Linked DNA regions of Pigmentiphaga sp. H8. The protein of the gene in region 3 interacts with the protein of the main gene of each other region in a pairwise test. Links are inferred from orthologs where the notes say so. Each region holds a gene or a part of one and is shown on either strand. Other genes may lie near its edges.

The links.
Region 1: the proteins of EGT29_RS14885 (region 3) and EGT29_RS07890 interact in binary tests that used the Escherichia coli proteins (3 or more experiments, as listed by UniProt). The link is inferred for Pigmentiphaga sp. H8 from one-to-one orthologs.
Region 2: the proteins of EGT29_RS14885 (region 3) and glnK interact in binary tests that used the Escherichia coli proteins (3 or more experiments, as listed by UniProt). The link is inferred for Pigmentiphaga sp. H8 from one-to-one orthologs.

Annotation. Positions count from the first base shown.
Region 1 is NZ_CP033966.1:1,667,707-1,673,442, reverse strand. The notes cover bases 1,077-3,968. They hold EGT29_RS07890 (P-II family nitrogen regulator), read right to left. Parts: upstream 2,746-3,968; coding sequence 2,407-2,745; downstream 1,077-2,406. Other genes in these bases: EGT29_RS07885 (NAD(+) synthase), read right to left, coding at 2,824-3,968; cysP (thiosulfate ABC transporter substrate-binding protein CysP), read right to left, coding at 1,241-2,257; cysT (sulfate ABC transporter permease subunit CysT), read right to left, coding at 1,077-1,125. Outside these bases: sulfate ABC transporter permease subunit CysW, read right to left, coding at 1-278; more of cysT, read right to left, coding at 289-1,076; more of EGT29_RS07885, read right to left, coding at 3,969-4,884; EGT29_RS07880 (GNAT family N-acetyltransferase), read right to left, coding at 4,964-5,736. UniProt on the Escherichia coli protein: P-II indirectly controls the transcription of the glutamine synthetase gene (glnA). P-II prevents NR-II-catalyzed conversion of NR-I to NR-I-phosphate, the transcriptional activator of GlnA. When P-II is uridylylated to P-II-UMP, these events are reversed.
Region 2 is NZ_CP033966.1:5,598,625-5,604,312, reverse strand. What follows is about bases 1,769-4,612. They hold glnK (P-II family nitrogen regulator), read left to right. Parts: upstream 1,769-2,943; coding sequence 2,944-3,282; downstream 3,283-4,612. Other genes in these bases: amt (ammonium transporter), read left to right, coding at 3,299-4,612; EGT29_RS26450 (TorF family putative porin), read left to right, coding at 2,158-2,880; EGT29_RS26455 (accessory factor UbiK family protein), read right to left, coding at 1,769-1,870. Outside these bases: EGT29_RS26465 (GntR family transcriptional regulator), read right to left, coding at 1-653; EGT29_RS26460 (HpcH/HpaI aldolase/citrate lyase family protein), read left to right, coding at 737-1,540; more of EGT29_RS26455, read right to left, coding at 1,604-1,768; more of amt, read left to right, coding at 4,613-4,636; EGT29_RS26435 (GntR family transcriptional regulator), read left to right, coding at 4,963-5,688. UniProt on the Escherichia coli protein: Involved in the regulation of nitrogen metabolism. Regulates the activity of its targets by protein-protein interaction in response to the nitrogen status of the cell.
Region 3 is NZ_CP033966.1:3,127,761-3,133,797, forward strand. The notes cover bases 2,034-5,226. They hold EGT29_RS14885 ([protein-PII] uridylyltransferase), read left to right. Parts: upstream 2,034-2,425; coding sequence 2,426-5,026; downstream 5,027-5,226. Other genes in these bases: map (type I methionyl aminopeptidase), read left to right, coding at 2,034-2,412; EGT29_RS14890 (glycogen/starch/alpha-glucan phosphorylase), read left to right, coding at 5,163-5,226. Outside these bases: tsf (translation elongation factor Ts), read right to left, coding at 1-275; rpsB (30S ribosomal protein S2), read right to left, coding at 534-1,283; more of map, read left to right, coding at 1,600-2,033; more of EGT29_RS14890, read left to right, coding at 5,227-6,037.

The DNA of each region.
Region 1 (5,736 bases), 1.5 Mb from region 3 along the record:
AGCCGCCGGCCGAAGAAGTCGTAGTGGGTCACGCACCAGGCCAGCAGGATGCCGAACACCAGGTTGATCGGCACCGTCGCCAGCGTGGTCAGCACGGTCAGGCCGATCGCGTGCTTCATGAAGTCTTCGTCCAGGTTCTGGGCCAGCAGGCTCCAGCCGCCCGACAGCGCCTGCGAGAAGATCAGCGCCAGCGGCACGACCAGGATCAGCAGCGTCAGCACGACGCCCAGCGCGATCAGCAACCATTGATGGACGAGAGTGGGCCGTTTGTTGGTCATGGCAGTCGTGTCAAGTACGGCGAAGTAGTCGTCCCTGGACGACTTGTAGCAGGAACAGCAGCAGCAGCGAGGCGATCAGCACCACCGAGGCGATGGCGGCCGCGGCGGGATAGTCGAACTCCTGCAGGCGCACGAAAATCATCAGCGACGTGATCTCGGTCTGGAACGGGATGTTGCCGGCGATCATGATGACCGCGCCGAACTCGCCCAGGCTGCGGATGAAGGCCTGCGAAGCGCCGGAGATCAGCGCCGGCACCAGGCTGGGCAGCAGCACGCGCCAGAATGTCTGCCAGCGCGTGGCGCCCAGCGTGGAAGCGGCTTCCTCGAACTCGGGCTCGAGGTCTTCCAGCACGGGCTGGAGCGAGCGCACGATGAACGGCAGGCTGGTGAAGATCATGGCCACCACCAGCCCTGGGTAGGCATAGGAAATCTTGATACCCAGCGGCTCGAACCAGCGCCCGAGCCAGCCGTTGGGCACGAACAGCGCCGACAGCGTGATGCCGGCCACCGCCGTGGGCAGGGCGAACGGCAGGTCGACCAGCGCGTCGATCAGCCGCCGGCCGGGAAAATCGTAGCGGGAGATGATCCAGGCCAGCACGAAACCCACGCCGGAGACGATGACGGTCGAGTAGAACGCCCCCGACACCGTGATCTTGTAGCTCTGTACCACGCGGGGATCGGAGATGGCACGCCAGTACTGGGCCCAGGTCATGTCGCCGACGTACAGCAGCAGGGCCGACAAGGGCACCAGGATGACCAGGCTCAGGAACAGCACCGAGAAGCCGAAACTCGGCACGAAGCCGGGCAGGACCGGCGGACGGCGGAAAAAGCGGAAGGACGGATTCACGGCGTAGGCGGCGGGATCGGGGGCGGAAGCGAAGAAGCGCGGCCCCCCTGCGGGGTGGCCGCGCCTTGCCGGGAAGGATTGTACGGCACCGGCCCGGCCGCCGGTGCCGCCATGATCAGCGCTTGGCCAGCAACTGGTCCAGCACCCCGTTGGAACCGAAATGGTTCTTGGTGATGTCGCTCCAGGGACCCAGCACCTTGGTCGGATCGATCAGGCGCACCTTGGCGTAGCGGTCGGCCACGACCTTGGCGACGTCGGGGTGGTTGACCCGGTAGTTGAAGGTGGTCAGCAGCAGCTGGATCTCGCGGGTGTACTGGTAGTTCAGGTATTCGGTGGCGAGCTGGCGGGTGCCCTTCTCGTCCACGACCTTGTCCACCACGGCCACGGGGAACTCGGCCAGCACGGACACCGGCGGCACCACGACTTCATAGCCGCCCGCCTTGAATTCCTCGCCCTTGGCGATGTTGATCACTTCCGACTCGAAGGTCAGCAGCACGTCGCCCTGACCGTTCTGCGCGAACGCCACGGTCGCGCCGCGCCCGCCGGTGGGGAAGTTGACGACGTTGTGCAGGACCTTGCCGACGAACTGCTTGATCTTCTCCTGGTCGCCGCCGAACTTCTCGTTGGCGTACAGCCAGGCGCCCAGGTAGGTGTAGCGCGCGTTGCCCGAGGTCTTGGGGTTGGGGAACACCAGCTTCACGTCATCGCGCGCCAGGTCGTCCCAGTTCTTGACGTTCTTGGGATTGCCCTTGCGCACCAGAAAGGCGATGGTGCTGTAGTACGGCGAACTGTTGTTCGGAAAGGCCTTCTGCCAGTCCTTGCGCAGCAATCCGCGCTGGGCCAGGATGTCGACGTCGGGAACCTGGTTGAAGGTCACGACGTCGACCTTCTTGCCCTGGATGATGTCCTGCGCCTGACGCGAGGTGCCGGCGAACGACTGGTCGATCTTGACGTCGTGGCCGTTCTTGGCCTTCCAGTACGCCTGGAACTTGGGATTGACCGCGGCGAACACCTCGCGGGCAACGTCGTACGAGGCGTTCAGCAGCGGCTTGTCCTGGGCTTGCGCCGTCCCCGTCACTGCCGTGAGCAGCGCGGCCGACGTGGCCGCGAGCACGATGATCTTCTTGAACATGAAACGGCGTCCTTCTTCTGACTATGTGGATGCGAAAGACGTAAACGTAACAAATCCACATATGTCATCAAACCATATATTCATCATTTCTTTATTCTTGTGAGAAATATATGGCGAACGCCGGCGGGCGGCGACTGCCGCCCGGCCGGTCAGACCGCGGCTTCGCCGGTCTCGCCGGTGCGGATGCGGATGACCTGCTCGACGGGCGTGACGAAGATCTTGCCGTCGCCGATCTTGCCCGTGCGCGCCACGCGGATGATGGCCTCCACGGCCTGGTCGACCAGTTCGTCGGCGATCACCAGCTCGATGCGGATCTTGGGCAGGAAGTCCACCACGTATTCGGCGCCGCGATAGAGTTCGGTATGCCCCTTCTGGCGGCCGAAGCCCTTGACTTCCGTCACGGTCAGACCATTGACGCCGACCTGGGCCAGCGCTTCGCGGACCTCGTCGAGCTTGAACGGTTTGATGATGGCGGTGACTTGCTTCATGGCTGGACCTTTGTGGAAACGCTGGCGGAAATGGCGAAGATGCGATAAGGGGGATTGTAGCCGGCCGGGCGCCCGCCCTCAGGCGTCCGGCGCGGAGTCGGGAATGTTCGCGAGGTCGGCCTTCCAGACGACTTCCTCGGAATCGCTGGGGGCGCGCCAGTCGCCGCGCGGCGACAGCGAGCCGCCCGAGCCGACCTTGGGCGCGTTGGGCACGCACGAACGCTTGAACTGGCTGGTCTTGAAGAACCGGTGCACGAAGATGCCCAGGTTGCGCTTGATGGCGGCCAGTTCGTACTGGTTGCGCGGCACGTGCGCTTCCTCGGGCCAGTCGCCGCGCTCGCGGTCGTGCCAGGCGGCCAGCGCCAGGAAAGCGACCTTCGAAGGCGCGAAGCCATAGCGCAGGATGTAGTACAGGTTGAAGTCCTGCAGTTCGTAGGGCCCGATGAACTGCTCGGTCCGCTGCGCCGGCGCGCCATCGGTCTTGCCCGGCACCAGCTCCGGGCTGATCTCGGTGCCCAGGATGTCCAGCAGCACCTGGCTGCCGTCGCCCACCTTGCCCGTCTCGGCCACCCAGCGCACCAGGTGGGTGATCAGGGTCTTGGGCACGCTGGCGTTGACGTTGTAGTGCGACATGTGGTCGCCCACGCCATAGGTGCACCAGCCCAGCGCCAGTTCGCTCAGGTCGCCGGTGCCGATCACGATGGCATTGTGGAAATTGGCCAGCCGGAACAGGTGGCTGGTGCGCTCGCCGGCCTGCACGTTCTCGAAGGTGATGTCGTAGACCTCCTGGCCCGAGGCGTACGGGTGCCCGATGTCCTGGAGCATCTGCGTGCAGCTGGGCCGGATGTCGATCTCCATGGCCGTGCAGCCGACCACGCGCATCAGCGCGCGTGCCTGCTGCAGGGTACGCCCGCTGGTGGCGAAGCCCGGCATGGTCACGCCGATGATGTTCGCCCGCGGCAGGTTCAGGCGGTCCATGGCCTTGGCGCAGACCAGCAGCGCATGGGTCGAGTCCAGTCCCCCGGACACGCCGATCACCACCTTGTCCATGCCTATGGCCGACAGCCGCTGCACCAGCGCCTGGACCTGGATGTTGTAGACCTCGTCGCAGCGTTCGTCGCGGCGCCGGCGGTCGGCCGGCACGTAGGGGAAGCGCTCGACCCGGCGCCGCAGCGCCAGGGGCTGGTCCGCGGCCAGGCCGATCTCGAAGGAAACGGTCTGGAACCGCTCGGCCTCGGCCTTGTGGCGCAGCACCGACTGGCCGAACGTGGTCTGCCGCATGCGCTCGTGCGACAGGCGCTCGAGATCGACGTCGGCCAGGATCAGATGCGAGTCGTCCAGGAAACGGCCGGACTCGGCCAGCAGCTCGCCGTTCTCGTAGATGATGGACTGGCCGTCCCAGGCCAGGTCGGTGGACGATTCGCCCCGGCCCGCCGACGTGTACAGGTAGGCGGCCAGGCAGCGCGCCGACTGCTGGCTGACCAGTTGGTGGCGGTATCCCGACTTGCCCACCACGATGTTCGACGCCGACAGGTTCACCAGCACGCTGGCCCCCGCCAGCGCCGCGAAGGACGACGGCGGGATCGGCACCCACACGTCCTCGCAGATTTCCACGTGAAAGCGCAGCCCCGGCACGTCGGCCACCTCGAACAGCTGGGCCGGCCCGAAAGGTGCCCGCTGGCCGGCCAGTTCGACCTGGGTGGCCACCGTGCAGTCGCCGGAGGTGAACTGGCGCGCTTCGTAGAACTCGCCGTAGTTGGGCAGGTAGGTCTTGGGCACGACGCCCAGGATGCGTCCCCGCGCCACCACCACGGCGCAGTTGAACAGGGAATGGTTCACCCTTAGGGGCAGCCCCACGATCAGCGCGGCGGACAGCCCGGCGGACCCGGCCACGATGTCGCCCAGCGCCTGTTCGCAGGCCTCCAGCAGCGCCCCCTGGTGGAACAGGTCGTCGCAGGTATAGGCGGAAAGGCCCAGTTCGGGAAACGCCACCAGCGCCGCTCCCTGCGCGACCGCCTGCCGCGCCAGGTCCAGCGTCTGCGCCGCGTTGAACGCGGGATCGGCCACCTTGCAGCGGGGCACGCCCACCGCCACCCGCGCGAATCCGTGCGCGTAGAGGTTGAAGAAATTGCCTTTCATCGTGTAAGTCAGTGCCGAGGAGTAGCTCACATCATAAGGCCGATGGCCCGCCGACGTCCCGGGCAGCCGCCCTGCCCCGTCAGTCGGCCGGCGCCTTGAAGGGTGTGTGCGACTCCAGCTCGTCCAGGTACCGGTTCATGCCGCGGGTCTCGCGATCCAGGAAATCGGCGATGGCGGCGGCGAAGCGTTCATCGGCCACCCAGTGCGCCGACCAGGTGGGCACCGGCAGCAGGCCGCGCGACATCTTGTGCACGCCCTGGGCGCCGCCCTCGAAATGGGCGATCCCGTGGGCGATGCAATAGTCGATCGCCTGCAGGTAGCAGGTCTCGAAGTGCAGGCCCGACACGAAGTCCACGCAGCCCCAGTAGCGGCCGTACAAGGTGTCGCCGGCGGCCACGTTCAGCGCGCAGGCGACCGGCTCGCCCTGCCGCTCGGCCATGACCAGCAACAGCGCCTCGGGCATGGCCGCGTGCAGCGCCTCGAAGAAGGCCGGCTTCAGGTAGGGCGAGGACCAATGATTGGCATAGGTGGCGGCGTAGCAGCGGTAGAAGAAAGCCAGGTCGTCGGCGGAGATGGCCGCGCCGCGCAGGTGCCGGAAGCGTATGCCCGCCTGTTCGACCTTCTTGCGGTCCTGGCGGACCTTCTTGCGCTTGTCATGGTTCATGGCGCCCAGGAAGGCGTCGAAGCTGGCGTAGCCGTCGTTGCGCCAGTGGAACTGGACCCCTTCGCGCAGCATGTAGCCGGCCTCGCGCAGCGCCCGCAGGTCTTCGTCGCGGGGAAACAGCACGTGCAGGGAAGAGACGCCCGCCTGCCGCGCGACCTCGATCGCGGCGCGGGCCAGCAGCACACGGT
Region 2 (5,688 bases), 2.5 Mb from region 3 along the record:
AGCGAGGCCAGCAGCCGGTCCCGTGTGTGGTAGCAGTGGGCGGCGCTCAGCGCCCCGACCAGACCGCTGTTCCGGGCTACGAAAGCCGTGGCGATCTGGTTGTGTTCGCGGTCGGCCGCGGCGTCGCTGGTTGACATGGTCGTGTCCAGCCGGATGTAGGGTTCGATGATGTCGCGCAATTGCAGCGCCATGCGGATGACGTGCCGCTGACGGCAGGCCTGGATGATGGCGCCGTGGAAGTCCCGGTTCAATTGGCACCACCGGCTGTGATAGTCGGCGGCGTTTCGATCCAGCGCCATCATGTCGCCGGCCAGCCGGGTTACCCGTCCGGCGTCTTCTTCCTGGTGGTGTTCGGCCGCCAGGCGCGCCGCATGGGTCTCGATCAATGCCCGCAATTCGAAGATCTCGACGATCTCCGCCTGATCCAGCGATGCCACCGCATAGCCGCGGCGCGGGCGCAGGACCAGCATGCCCTCGCTCTCCAGCCTGGAGAAGGCCTCCCGCAGGGGGATCTTGCTCACGCCGAAGCGGGCGGCCAGATCGTCCTGGCGCAGAACGTCGCCGGGCAGGTATTTGCCGCCGAGGATCTCGTGCCGCACAAGTTCATGGATCCGATCGCTGACGGAGCGGGGGGCGAGCGGAAGCTTGGACATGAGCGGCAGGATGGCGTAGAGTGATAGAAAGTATATTATATACTTTATCAAGTATCCTCTCATAAACAGCCTAGGGGGCTTTCATGAACAGCAGCGTGGACACGCGTTATCACAATCCCTTGCGCCAGCTCTGGCGGGAGAACCGCGGCGCCTATGGCCTGTGGGTCACTCTGCCCACGCCCGCGGTGACCGAGATCGCCGCCGAGCTTGGCCTGGACTGGGTTTGCCTTGATCTCGAACACAGCGCCCTGGATTACAAGGATGTGGCCAACCACGCCAGGGCCGCGAAGGGCAGCGGCACCGCGGTGCTGGCGCGGGTGCCCGCCACCACGCCGGACTACCTGAAGCGTTGCCTGGACATGGGGGTGGACGGCGTGCTGCTGCCGCTGGTGAACTCGGCCGAGGAAATGCGCACCGGACTGCGCTATGGCAAATATCCGCCTCAGGGCATACGCGGCATCGGCGGCGAACGTGCGCTGCGCTGGGGTTTGAGGATGGACGAATACCTGGCCACGGCCAACGAAGAAACGATGGTGATCCCGCTGATCGAGACGGTGCATGCCATCGAGGCTGCCGCCGACATCCTCGCGGTGCCCGACCTGCCCGCGATCTTTTTCGGCCCGGCGGATCTGTCGGCCAGCCACGGCTGCCTCGGGCAGTGGGAATCTCCGGGGGTGGCCGAAGAAATCCTGAAAGTCAGGGAAATGGCTCAGGCCAGGGGCATCGTCAGCGGCATCATGGCCATGGACGATGCGGATGCGCTCAAGCGGCGCGATCAGGGGTTCGGCATGATCGGGCTGGGTTCGGACTTCGGCCTGTTGATCCGCTCGGTCAAGCCGGTGCTGAAAGAACTCAAAGGCACGACCTTCATGCGGCGGTGGTTCTGATCCCCGGGTTCCGACGCAGATGCAGGGCACTCAGCGGCGCGTGGCGCCGCTATGTTTTTGCCATCAGGCTTGTGACGAACGATTTTCCAGCGCGATCACCCGCGCCTCCAACCCTTGCACCTGCGCTTCCAGCGCATCCACCTTGGCCCGCGTACGCGCCAGCAATTCGGTCTGGATGTCGAATTCCTCGCGGGTGATCAGATCCAGCTTGGTGAAGGTCTGACCCAGAAATCCCTTGACGTTGCGCTCGATGTCGGCCGCCGGGCTGCGGGCGATCAGGTCGGAGATGTTCTTCTGCAGGTCTTCGAACCAGTCGGTGCGATTGATCATGGTGTCTGTCCTTTAAGTCGGCTGCCGGCCTCCAGTGTAGTCCGGCACGGGAACGAACGCCTGCGCCACGACATGGTGCGGCCGCCGGGGATGCGCACCCCATGTGCACCAACTTGGGTCGCCGGAAGGGGCGAGGGTGGTGCGTTCCATGGGGAAAGCAAGCTGGCACGGGAAATGCTCAGTAACAGTCAACCGGGGTCCGCCTGACCGCGCAGGCCCCGTGACCACGCCAGTTGCGCCACCCACGCACTGGACCGCCTGGCTGACAACCCGCCCTGGAACGACAGATGAAAAAGACCCTGCTTGCGACCGCCCTGGCCCTGTGCGCCACCTCGACCGCCTACGCCGCCGACCCGGAGCCCGACTTCACCTTCACGGGCAATGCCGGCCTGTTCAGCGACTACCGTTTCCGCGGCTTCAGCCAGACCAACCTCAAGCCGGCCATGCAAGGCGGCTTCGATTTCGCCCACAAGTCCGGCTTCTACCTGGGCAACTGGAACTCCAACGTCGCCAGCGAGCTGTTCAGCGGCGGCAACCTGGAGATGGATTTCTACGGCGGCTACAAGTTCAAGTACGAGGACTTCGCCTTCGACGTGGGCGGCCTGTATTACTACTACCCCGGTTCCAAGCTGAACGGCAGCACGATCGACAACTTCGAGCTGTACGGCGCGGTGGGCTGGGGCCCGTTCACGCTGAAGTATTCGCACGGCATGACCGATTTCTTCGGCGCGCCCAACAGCAAGAACAACTACTACCTGGACCTGGGCGCCGCCTTCGACCTGGGCGACGGCTGGGGCGCGAATGCCCACGTCGGCTACCAGAAGCTGAAGAACGACGCGACCGGCCTGGACCACTACGTCGACTACAAGGCGGGCGTGACCAAGGACCTGAACGGCTGGATCCTGGGGCTTTCGCTGGTGACCACCAGCAAGAAGGACTGGGTCATCACCAACAAGGGCAAGAACGCCGGCCGCTTCGGCGCGGTGCTCGGCCTGAGCAAGGCGTTCTGACCCCGCGCGGCCGGGAGGCCGCGCCGGTCAGCCATTTCGATTCATCACCATGTGGGGTTCGTCATGAAACTCATCACTGCAATCATCAAGCCCTTCAAGCTTGACGAGGTACGCGAAGCCCTCTCCGGCATCGGAGTCCAGGGCATCACCGTTACCGAGATCAAGGGTTTCGGCCGCCAGAAGGGCCATACCGAGCTGTATCGCGGCGCCGAATACGTCGTCGATTTCCTGCCCAAGGTCAAGATCGAGATCGCCCTGGCGGACGATCTGGTGGACCGTGCCATCGAGGCCATCGAGACCTCGGCGCGCACCGGCAAGATCGGCGACGGCAAGGTCTTCGTCTTTCCGCTGGAACAGGTCATCCGGATTCGTACCGGGGAAACCGGCAAGGACGCCCTCTGATAGGACGATTCAAAAAATGAAAACAACGCATGCTTCATCGATGAAAGCCCTTGGGGCGGGACTGGCGCTGGCACTGGCGCTGTTCGCCGCGCCCGCGCTGGCGGAGGATGCCGCCCCCACGCTGGTCGGGGCCGATCTGGCCTGGCTCAGCACGTCCACCATCCTGGTGCTGATGATGGTGGTGCCCGGCCTGGCGCTGTTCTACGGCGGCCTGGTGCGCAGCAAGAACATGTTGTCGGTCCTGATGCAGGTCCTGGTCACGTTCTCGCTGATCGTCGTGCTGTGGTTCATCTACGGCTATTCGCTGGCCTTCACCGAAGGCAATGCCTTCTTCGGCGGGCTTGACCGGCTGTTCCTGAAGGGGCTGTTCGATGCCGAGACCGGGACCTTCCCGTTGTCGGGCACCGTGCCCGAGCTCAGCTTCGCGGCCTTCCAGGCGACGTTCGCCGGCATCACCTGCGCGCTGATCGTGGGCGCCTTCGCCGAACGCGCGCGCTTCTCGGCCATCCTGCTGTTCATGGTGCTGTGGTTCACCTTCGCCTACATTCCCATCGCGCACATGGTGTGGTTCGGCGGCGAGGTCAAGGGCTTCCTGTTCGAGCGCGGCGCGCTGGACTTCGCGGGCGGCACCGTGGTGCACATCAACGCCGGCGTGGCGGGCCTGATCGGCGCCTATGTCATCGGCAAGCGCATCGGCTTCGGCAAGGAAGCCTTGTCGCCGCACAACCTGCCCATGACCATGATCGGCGCCTCGCTGCTGTGGGTGGGCTGGTTCGGCTTCAACGCGGGTTCGGCGCTGGCCGCCAACAACGTCGCCTCGCTGGCCTTCATGAACACGCTGATCGCCACGGCCGCCGCGGTGCTGGCGTGGGTCTTCACGGAATGGGCGGTACGCGGCCATCCCTCGATGCTGGGCGGCGCGTCCGGCGCGGTGGCGGGCCTGGTGGGCGTGACGCCGGCGGCCGGCGTGGTCGGCCCGGTGGGCGCGCTGGTGATCGGCCTGGCCGCGGGCGTGATCTGCGTCTGGGGCGTGACCAGCCTGAAGCGCATGCTGAAGGTGGACGATTCGCTGGACGTGTTCGGCGTGCACGGCGTGGGCGGCATCGTCGGCGCGCTGCTGACCGGCATCTTCAACGCCAAGGTGCTGGGCGGCCCGGGCGTGGACGGCATGACCATCCTCAGCCAGCTGTGGGTGCAGGTCGAGGCAGTGGTCATCACCATCGTCTGGACCACCATCGTCGCGCTGATCGCCTACAAGATCGCCGATGCGCTGCTGGGGCTGCGCGTGACCGAAGAGGAAGAACGCGAGGGCCTGGACATCACGACCCACGGGGAAAGCGCCTATCACTCGTAGTTCGTGCGCCCCCCAGGGGGCGATGCGAGCGGACCGGCAAAGCCGGATCCGCCGCATCCTGGCAACTTCGGGAGTGGGTTCACAGAGGCGGCGTCCAGAATCGGGCGCCGCTTTTTTTCGGGGTTGTATACGGGCTTGGCGTTTTCCCTAGGCAGGGTACAAAGTTCTTGTTATTTAACGGGATCTCTGTATACAGTCTGTATCCAGTAAAGCGGTAAAGAGCTGTAACGGAGACATGACTACCCCCCGCCGTATTCCGGGCGCCAACGGCGCCTTGCCTGTCCGGACTTCCTGTCCGCGATCCGCTTTCCCGATGCGAGGCCCGCATGACTGAGCGGGCTTCCGCGCGCGACCGGGCCGAGGGCAAGGCCAAGTCGGGCGGTGCGCAAACGACCGCGGCCGAACTGGGCTTGCGGGAATTGATCCTGTCGGGCGAGCTGACGCCCGGGGCGCGGCTGTCCGAGCCCAGCGTGGCCGAGCGCCTGGGCATCTCGCGCACGCCCATCCGAGCCGCGATGGCCAGGCTGGAAGACGAAGGCCTGCTGGAGGTGATTCCCTCCGGCGGCTATGCGGTCAAGGCCTTCACCGAATCCGAGATACGCGATTCCATCGAGGTGCGCGGCACGCTGGAAGGACTGGCCGCGCGCATGGCCGCCGAGCGCGGCGTGTCGGCCGCCGACCTGGACGCGATGCGCGACTGCCTGACCGAGATCGACCGCATCCTGACGGGCCGTGACAAGGGCGTCGCGGACCTGTCCAGCTACATCGAACTGAATCGCCGCTTCCACCAGATGCTGCACTACCTGCCGGGCAGCTCGGTGCTCGAACGCCAGATCGCGCGCGCGACCAATCTGCCGTTCGCCTCGCCCAATGGTTTCCTGCAGGCCCAGGCCGACGACGAGGAAGCCTGGCTGAGCCTGATCGTGGCGCAGGACCAGCACTGGATGGTGCTGGCCGCCATCGAGAACCGCGAAGGCGCGCGTGCCGAAGCCATCATGCGCGAACACGCGCGCATCGCTTTCCGCAACATGCAGTCGGTGCTGCGCAACCAG
Region 3 (6,037 bases):
ACGAAATCGTCGTTCTTGGCCACGAAATCGGTTTCGCTGTTGACTTCGACGGCGACGCCGGTCTTGGCATCGGCCGAGACATACAGGGCCACCAGGCCTTCGGCGGTGACGCGGGCGGCGGCCTTGCTGGCCTTGCTGCCCAGCTTCACGCGCAGGATTTCCTCGGCCTTGGCCAGATCGCCACCGGCCTCGGTCAGCGCCTTCTTGCACTCCATCATGGGCGCGTCGGTCTTCTCGCGCAGTTCCTTGACCATTGCTGCGGTAATTTCGGCCATGATTACTCCTGACATCTTCCGCCCTTCACAAAGGCGGAAATATAGTTTGACTATAAAGAAGGGGCACAAGGCCCCTTCAAGCATTCACCTGCGAAAGCCCAGCCCCGGCCCAGACCCAGGATGCGGTGGATCCGGCTCCGCCGGTCCACCCGCATCGCCCCCTTGAGGGGGCGCCCGAAGGGCGTAGGGGGTGGGTTTCCCTTCCGGTCCACCCGCATCGCCCCCTGGGGGGCGCGCGCAAGCGCGTAGGGGGGGACCTTATTCCTCGCCTTCGACTTCCACGAACTCGTCGCCGCCTTCGGTCACGGCATCGACCACGCCTTGCAGGGCCTGCTCGCGGCCTTCGGCCACGGCGTCGGCCACGCCACGGGCGTACAGGGCGATCGCCTTGGACGAGTCGTCGTTGCCCGGGATGACATGGGCCACGCCGTCCGGCGAGTGGTTAGTATCGACCACGGCGACGACCGGAATGTTAAGCGCCTTGGCTTCGGTGACGGTAATTTTGTGATACCCGACGTCGATGATGAAGATCGCGTCCGGCAGGCCGTTCATGTCCTTGATGCCGCCGATGGACTTGTTCAGCTTCTCGAGCTCGCGCTGGAACATCAGCGCTTCTTTCTTGCTCATGCGCTCGGTCGCGCCCTCGGCCTGCATGGCTTCCATGTCCTTCAGGCGCTTGATCGAGGTCTTGACCGTCTTGAAGTTGGTCAGCATGCCGCCCAGCCAGCGGCTGTCGACGTAGGGCATGCCGCAGCGCTGCGCTTCCTCGGCGATGATCTCGCGAGCCGCGCGCTTGGTGCTGACGAACAGGATCGTGCCGCCACGGGCCGACAGTTGACGCACGAACTTCAGAGCGTCCTGGTACAGGGCCAGGGTCTTCTCGAGGTTGATGATGTGGATCTTGTTGCGATGGCCGAAGATATAGGGGGCCATCTTGGGGTTCCAGAAGCGGGTTTGGTGGCCGAAGTGGACACCGGCTTCCAGCATTTCGCGCATGCTAACGGACATATTGACTCCGAGGGTTGGGTCTTGCACCGTATCAGCACCCGCCCGGCCACATGAGGCCCGGCCGGCACCCTGGACGACACGGCGCGCGGTTGAAAATAGCGTTGAAAAACTTCCTGAAATCACAGGAAGCCTATAATTCTACTATTTTCCGGACCACCTGCTCAAGCGACCTGCCCGGCCCGGCCCTGGCCTTCGTCGCTTCCTGTTACAAGAAAGCCTCGCCACGCCCCCTTCGGAGGGCGTTCCAGGCTGGCTGCGGGGTCGCGACGGGCGGTCCGGGGCCATAATGGAGCGCACACAGCGCGGGAAGCAGATCATGAGCATCACCATCAAGTCGGCCGAGGAAATCGGGAAAATGCGCGAGGCCTGCCGGACGGCGGCCAGCGTGCTGGATTTCATCGCGCCCCACGTCAAGCCGGGCGTGACCACCGGCGAACTGGACCGGCTCTGCCTGGAATACATGACCGACGAACTGAAGGTGAAGTCGGCCACGATCGGCTATGCGCCGCCGGGCTACCCGCCCTTCACCGGGGCGATCTGTACCTCGGTCAACCACCAGGTCTGCCACGGCATACCCGGAGACAAGGTCCTGAAGAACGGCGACTCGCTCAACATCGACGTCACCATCATCAAGGACGGCTGGCACGGCGACACGAGCCGGATGTTCTTCGCCGGCGAACCGTCCATCCTGGCGCGCCGCCTCGCGCAGGTCACCTACGAATGCATGTGGCTGGGCATCGAGCAGGTCCGGCCCGGCGCCCATCTGGGCGACATCGGCCACGCCATCCAGAAACATGCCGAAGCCCATGGCTACAGCGTGGTCCGGGAGTTCTGCGGCCACGGCATCGGCCAGGTCTTCCACGAAGATCCGCAGGTGCTGCACTACGGCAAGCCCGGCACCGGCATCGAGCTGCTGCCCGGCATGATCTTCACGGTGGAACCCATGATCAACGCCGGACGCCGGGAAATCCGCGAACTGGCCGACGGCTGGACCATCGTGACCCGGGACCACAGCCTGTCGGCCCAGTGGGAACACACGGTGGTGGTGACGGACACGGGCTACGAGACCCTGACCGTCTCGCCCGGCATGCCCGCCCCGCCCAGCTTCGTCGCCGCCAAAGCCGCCTGACCCCTCCCGCCCCATGTCCACCGCCACGCTGACCTCGCCCGCCCTGAACGAACTGCAGGACTTGCGCAACACCATGCGGGCGGCGCGCGAACGCGCGATCGCCACCTACCGCGAGAACCTGCGCGCCGACGGGCTGCTGACGGAGCTGCGGCGCATCGTCGACCGCACGCTGCTGGCGCTGCTGGAACGCCATCCGCTGCCCGAGGGTGCGACGCTGGCGGCCGTAGGCGGCTACGGCCGGGGTGAGCTGTACCCCTATTCCGACGTGGACGTGCTGGTGCTGCTGCGCCAGCCGCCCGGCGCCGAGGACGAGGCCAGGATAGGCGCGCTGATCACGGCGCTGTGGGACATCGGGCTGGAACCCGGCCACAGCGTCCGCACGGTGGAAGAATGCATGGCCGAGGCGGCCCGGGACATCACCGTGGAGACGGCGCTGCTTGAGGCCCGCTACCTGGCCGGCAGCCGGACGCTGATGCGCCAGTTCGAAACCGCGATGCGCGGCCGGCTGGACAAGCGCGCCTTCTTCCACGACAAACAGCTGGAGATGCAGCAGCGGCACACCAAGTACAACTACACGCCGTACGCGCTGGAACCCAATTGCAAGGAATCGCCCGGCGGCCTGCGCGACCTGCAGGTCATCCTGTGGATGGCGCGGGCGGCGGGCTTCGGCAAGACCTGGGCCCAGGTGGCCCGCGCGGGGCTGCTGACGGCCGACGAGGCGCGCCACCTGCGGCGCGCCGAGCAGGCCTTCAAGCGCCTGCGCATCGAACTGCACCTGCTGACCGGCCGCCGCGAGGACAGGCTGGTGTTCGACATCCAGCCGGCCATGGCCAAGGTGTACGGCATCGAGGCCGGCGGCGCGCGCCGCCCCAGCGAAATGCTGATGCAGCGGTACTACTGGGCGGCCAAGCTGGTCACCCAGCTCAATACCATCCTGGTCCAGAACCTGGAAGAGCGCCTGTTCGCGCGGCCCGGCGAAGAGGCCCAGCCCATCGACGAGGATTTCCGCAGCCTGCACGAACGGCTGGACATGTACCGGGACGACGCCTTCGAGCGCAACCCGACGCTGCTGCTGCGCGCCTTCCTGGTCATGCAGCAGCAGCCCGCGCTCAAGGGCATGTCGGCCCGCATGCTGCGCGCCATCTGGCACGCGCGCCGGCGCATCGATGCCCAGTTCCGGCGCAATCCGGTCAACCGCCATCTGTTCCTGTCCATCCTGCAACAGCAGCGCGGCATCGTGCATGAACTGCGCAGGATGAACGAACTCAGCATCCTGCCGCGCTATCTGCTGCCCTTCCGCCGCATCGTCGGCCAGATGCAGCACGACCTGTTCCATGCCTACACCGTGGACCAGCACATCCTGATGGTGGTGCGCAACCTGCGCCGCTTCACGATGCCCGAGCACGCGCACGAATACCCGCTGTGCAGCCAGTTGATCGCGAATTTCGACGGCCACTGGATCCTGTACGCGGCGGCCCTGTTCCACGACATCGCCAAGGGCCGCGGCGGCGACCACTCCGAGCTGGGCGCGGCCGAAGCGCGCAAGTTCGCGCGCGAGCACGGCCTGGCCAAGGACGACGCGGCGCTGCTGGAATTCCTGGTGCGCCAGCACCTGACGCTGTCGTCGGTGGCGCAGAAGAAGGACTTGTCGGATCCGCAGGTCATCCAGGAATTCGCGGCGCTGGTGGGCGACACGCGGCACCTGACCGCGCTCTACCTGCTGACCGTGGCCGACATACGCGGCACCAGCCCCAAGGTCTGGAACGCCTGGAAAGGCAAGCTGCTCGAGGACCTGTTCGTCAAGACACGACGAGCGCTGGGCGGCGAGATCCCCGACTCCCGCGCCATCCTGGAAAACCGCAAGGAAGAGGCGCTGGGCGCGCTGCGGCTGGCGGGACTGACGGAGGACGCCCACGAGGCCCTGTGGAAGCAGCTGGACGTGGCCTATTTCCTGCGCCACGAGGCCCCCGAGATCGCCTGGCAGACCCGGCACCTGTACAACAAGGTCAACAGCGAGGCACCCATCGTGCGCGCCCGTCTGGCGCCCATCGGCGAAGGCCTGCAGATCGTGGCCTACGTCAAGGACCAGCCCGACCTGTTCGCCCGCATCTGCGGCTATTTCGACGAACGGCACCTCAGCATCCAGGACGCCCGCATTCACACCACCCGCCACGGCTGGGCGCTGGACAGCTTCATCGTGCTGGCCCAGGGCACGCCCAGCGAGCAGCGCTCGCTGCTGAGCCTGGTCGAACACGAACTGACCCAGCGGCTGGCCACGCCCAATGCCGCCGGCCCCGCCGCGGCCGGCCAGACCGTGCCGCTCGGCCCCCGCCAGTCGCGGCAGTCGCGCATGTTCCCGATCACGCCCGCGATCGAACTGCGGCCGGACGAGCGCGGACAGTCGTGGATACTAAGCGTGACCGCCTCCGACCGGACCGGGCTGCTGCACGCGCTGGCGCGCACCTTCGTCAAGCACGGCATCAACCTCAAGACCGCCAAGGTCATGACGCTGGGCGAACGGGTCGAGGACACCTTCCTGATCGACGGCGACGCGCTGAACAACGCGCGCAGCCAGATCCAGTTCGAGCAGGACCTGCTGGAAGCGCTGCAATGACTAGGGCCCAGCCCCGTTCACGGGGCTGTCGCATGCTTAACCAATTGAAAGCGCGGCTTGCGCCGTCCGGATCCCAAAAGCAACAATAGCCGGGTTGCCCTGCTCCTGGGGCGGCGTACCGATGGGAGCTCCGCACGTGTCCGCACCCGTTCCCCTGCCGGCCAATGACGATGACGACCGCACGTCGTTCTCCAAGGAAAGCCTGAAGCGCGCCTTCTTCGACCACCTGCTCTACACGATAGGCAAGTTTCCGAAGATCTCGGGCAAGAACGACTTCTACCTGGCCCTGGCCCATGCGATACGCGATCGCAGCCTGCAGCGCTGGATCAGCAGCACGGCCCAGTACAACCAGAGCGCGCCGCGCACCGTCGCCTACCTGTCGGCCGAATTCCTGATGGGTCCGCACCTGGGCAACCACCTGATCAACCTGGGCATCGCCGACAGCGTGCGCGAGGCCCTGGCCGAACTGAAGCTGGATTTCGGCGAGATCCTGCGCCAGGAAGAAGAGCCCGGCCTGGGCAACGGCGGCCTGGGCCGCCTGGCCGCCTGCTTCCTGGATTCGCTGGCTACCGGGCAGATCCCGGCCTTCGGCTATGGCATCCGCTACGAATACGGCATCTTCTTCCAGACCATCATCGACGGCTGGCAGGTCGAGAACACCGACAAGTGGCTGCGCTACGGCAACCCCTGGGAAATCCAGCGCGCCGAATGGGCGGTGGAGATCAAGCTGGGCGGCCACACCGAGCAGTACACCGACGACGCCGGCTACCTGCGCGTGCGCTGGGCCCCCGAGAAGACCGTGGTGGGCGTGCCGTTCGATTCGCCCATCCCCGGCTACCGCGTCAACACCACCAACACGCTGCGCCTGTGGCGGGCGGAGGCCACCGAATCCTTCGACTTTTCCGTCTTCAACCAGGGCGACTACCTGGGCGCGGTCAACAAGAAGGTGACGTCCGAGAACCTGACCAAGGTGCTCTACCCCAACGACGAAACCACCCAGGGCAAGGAACT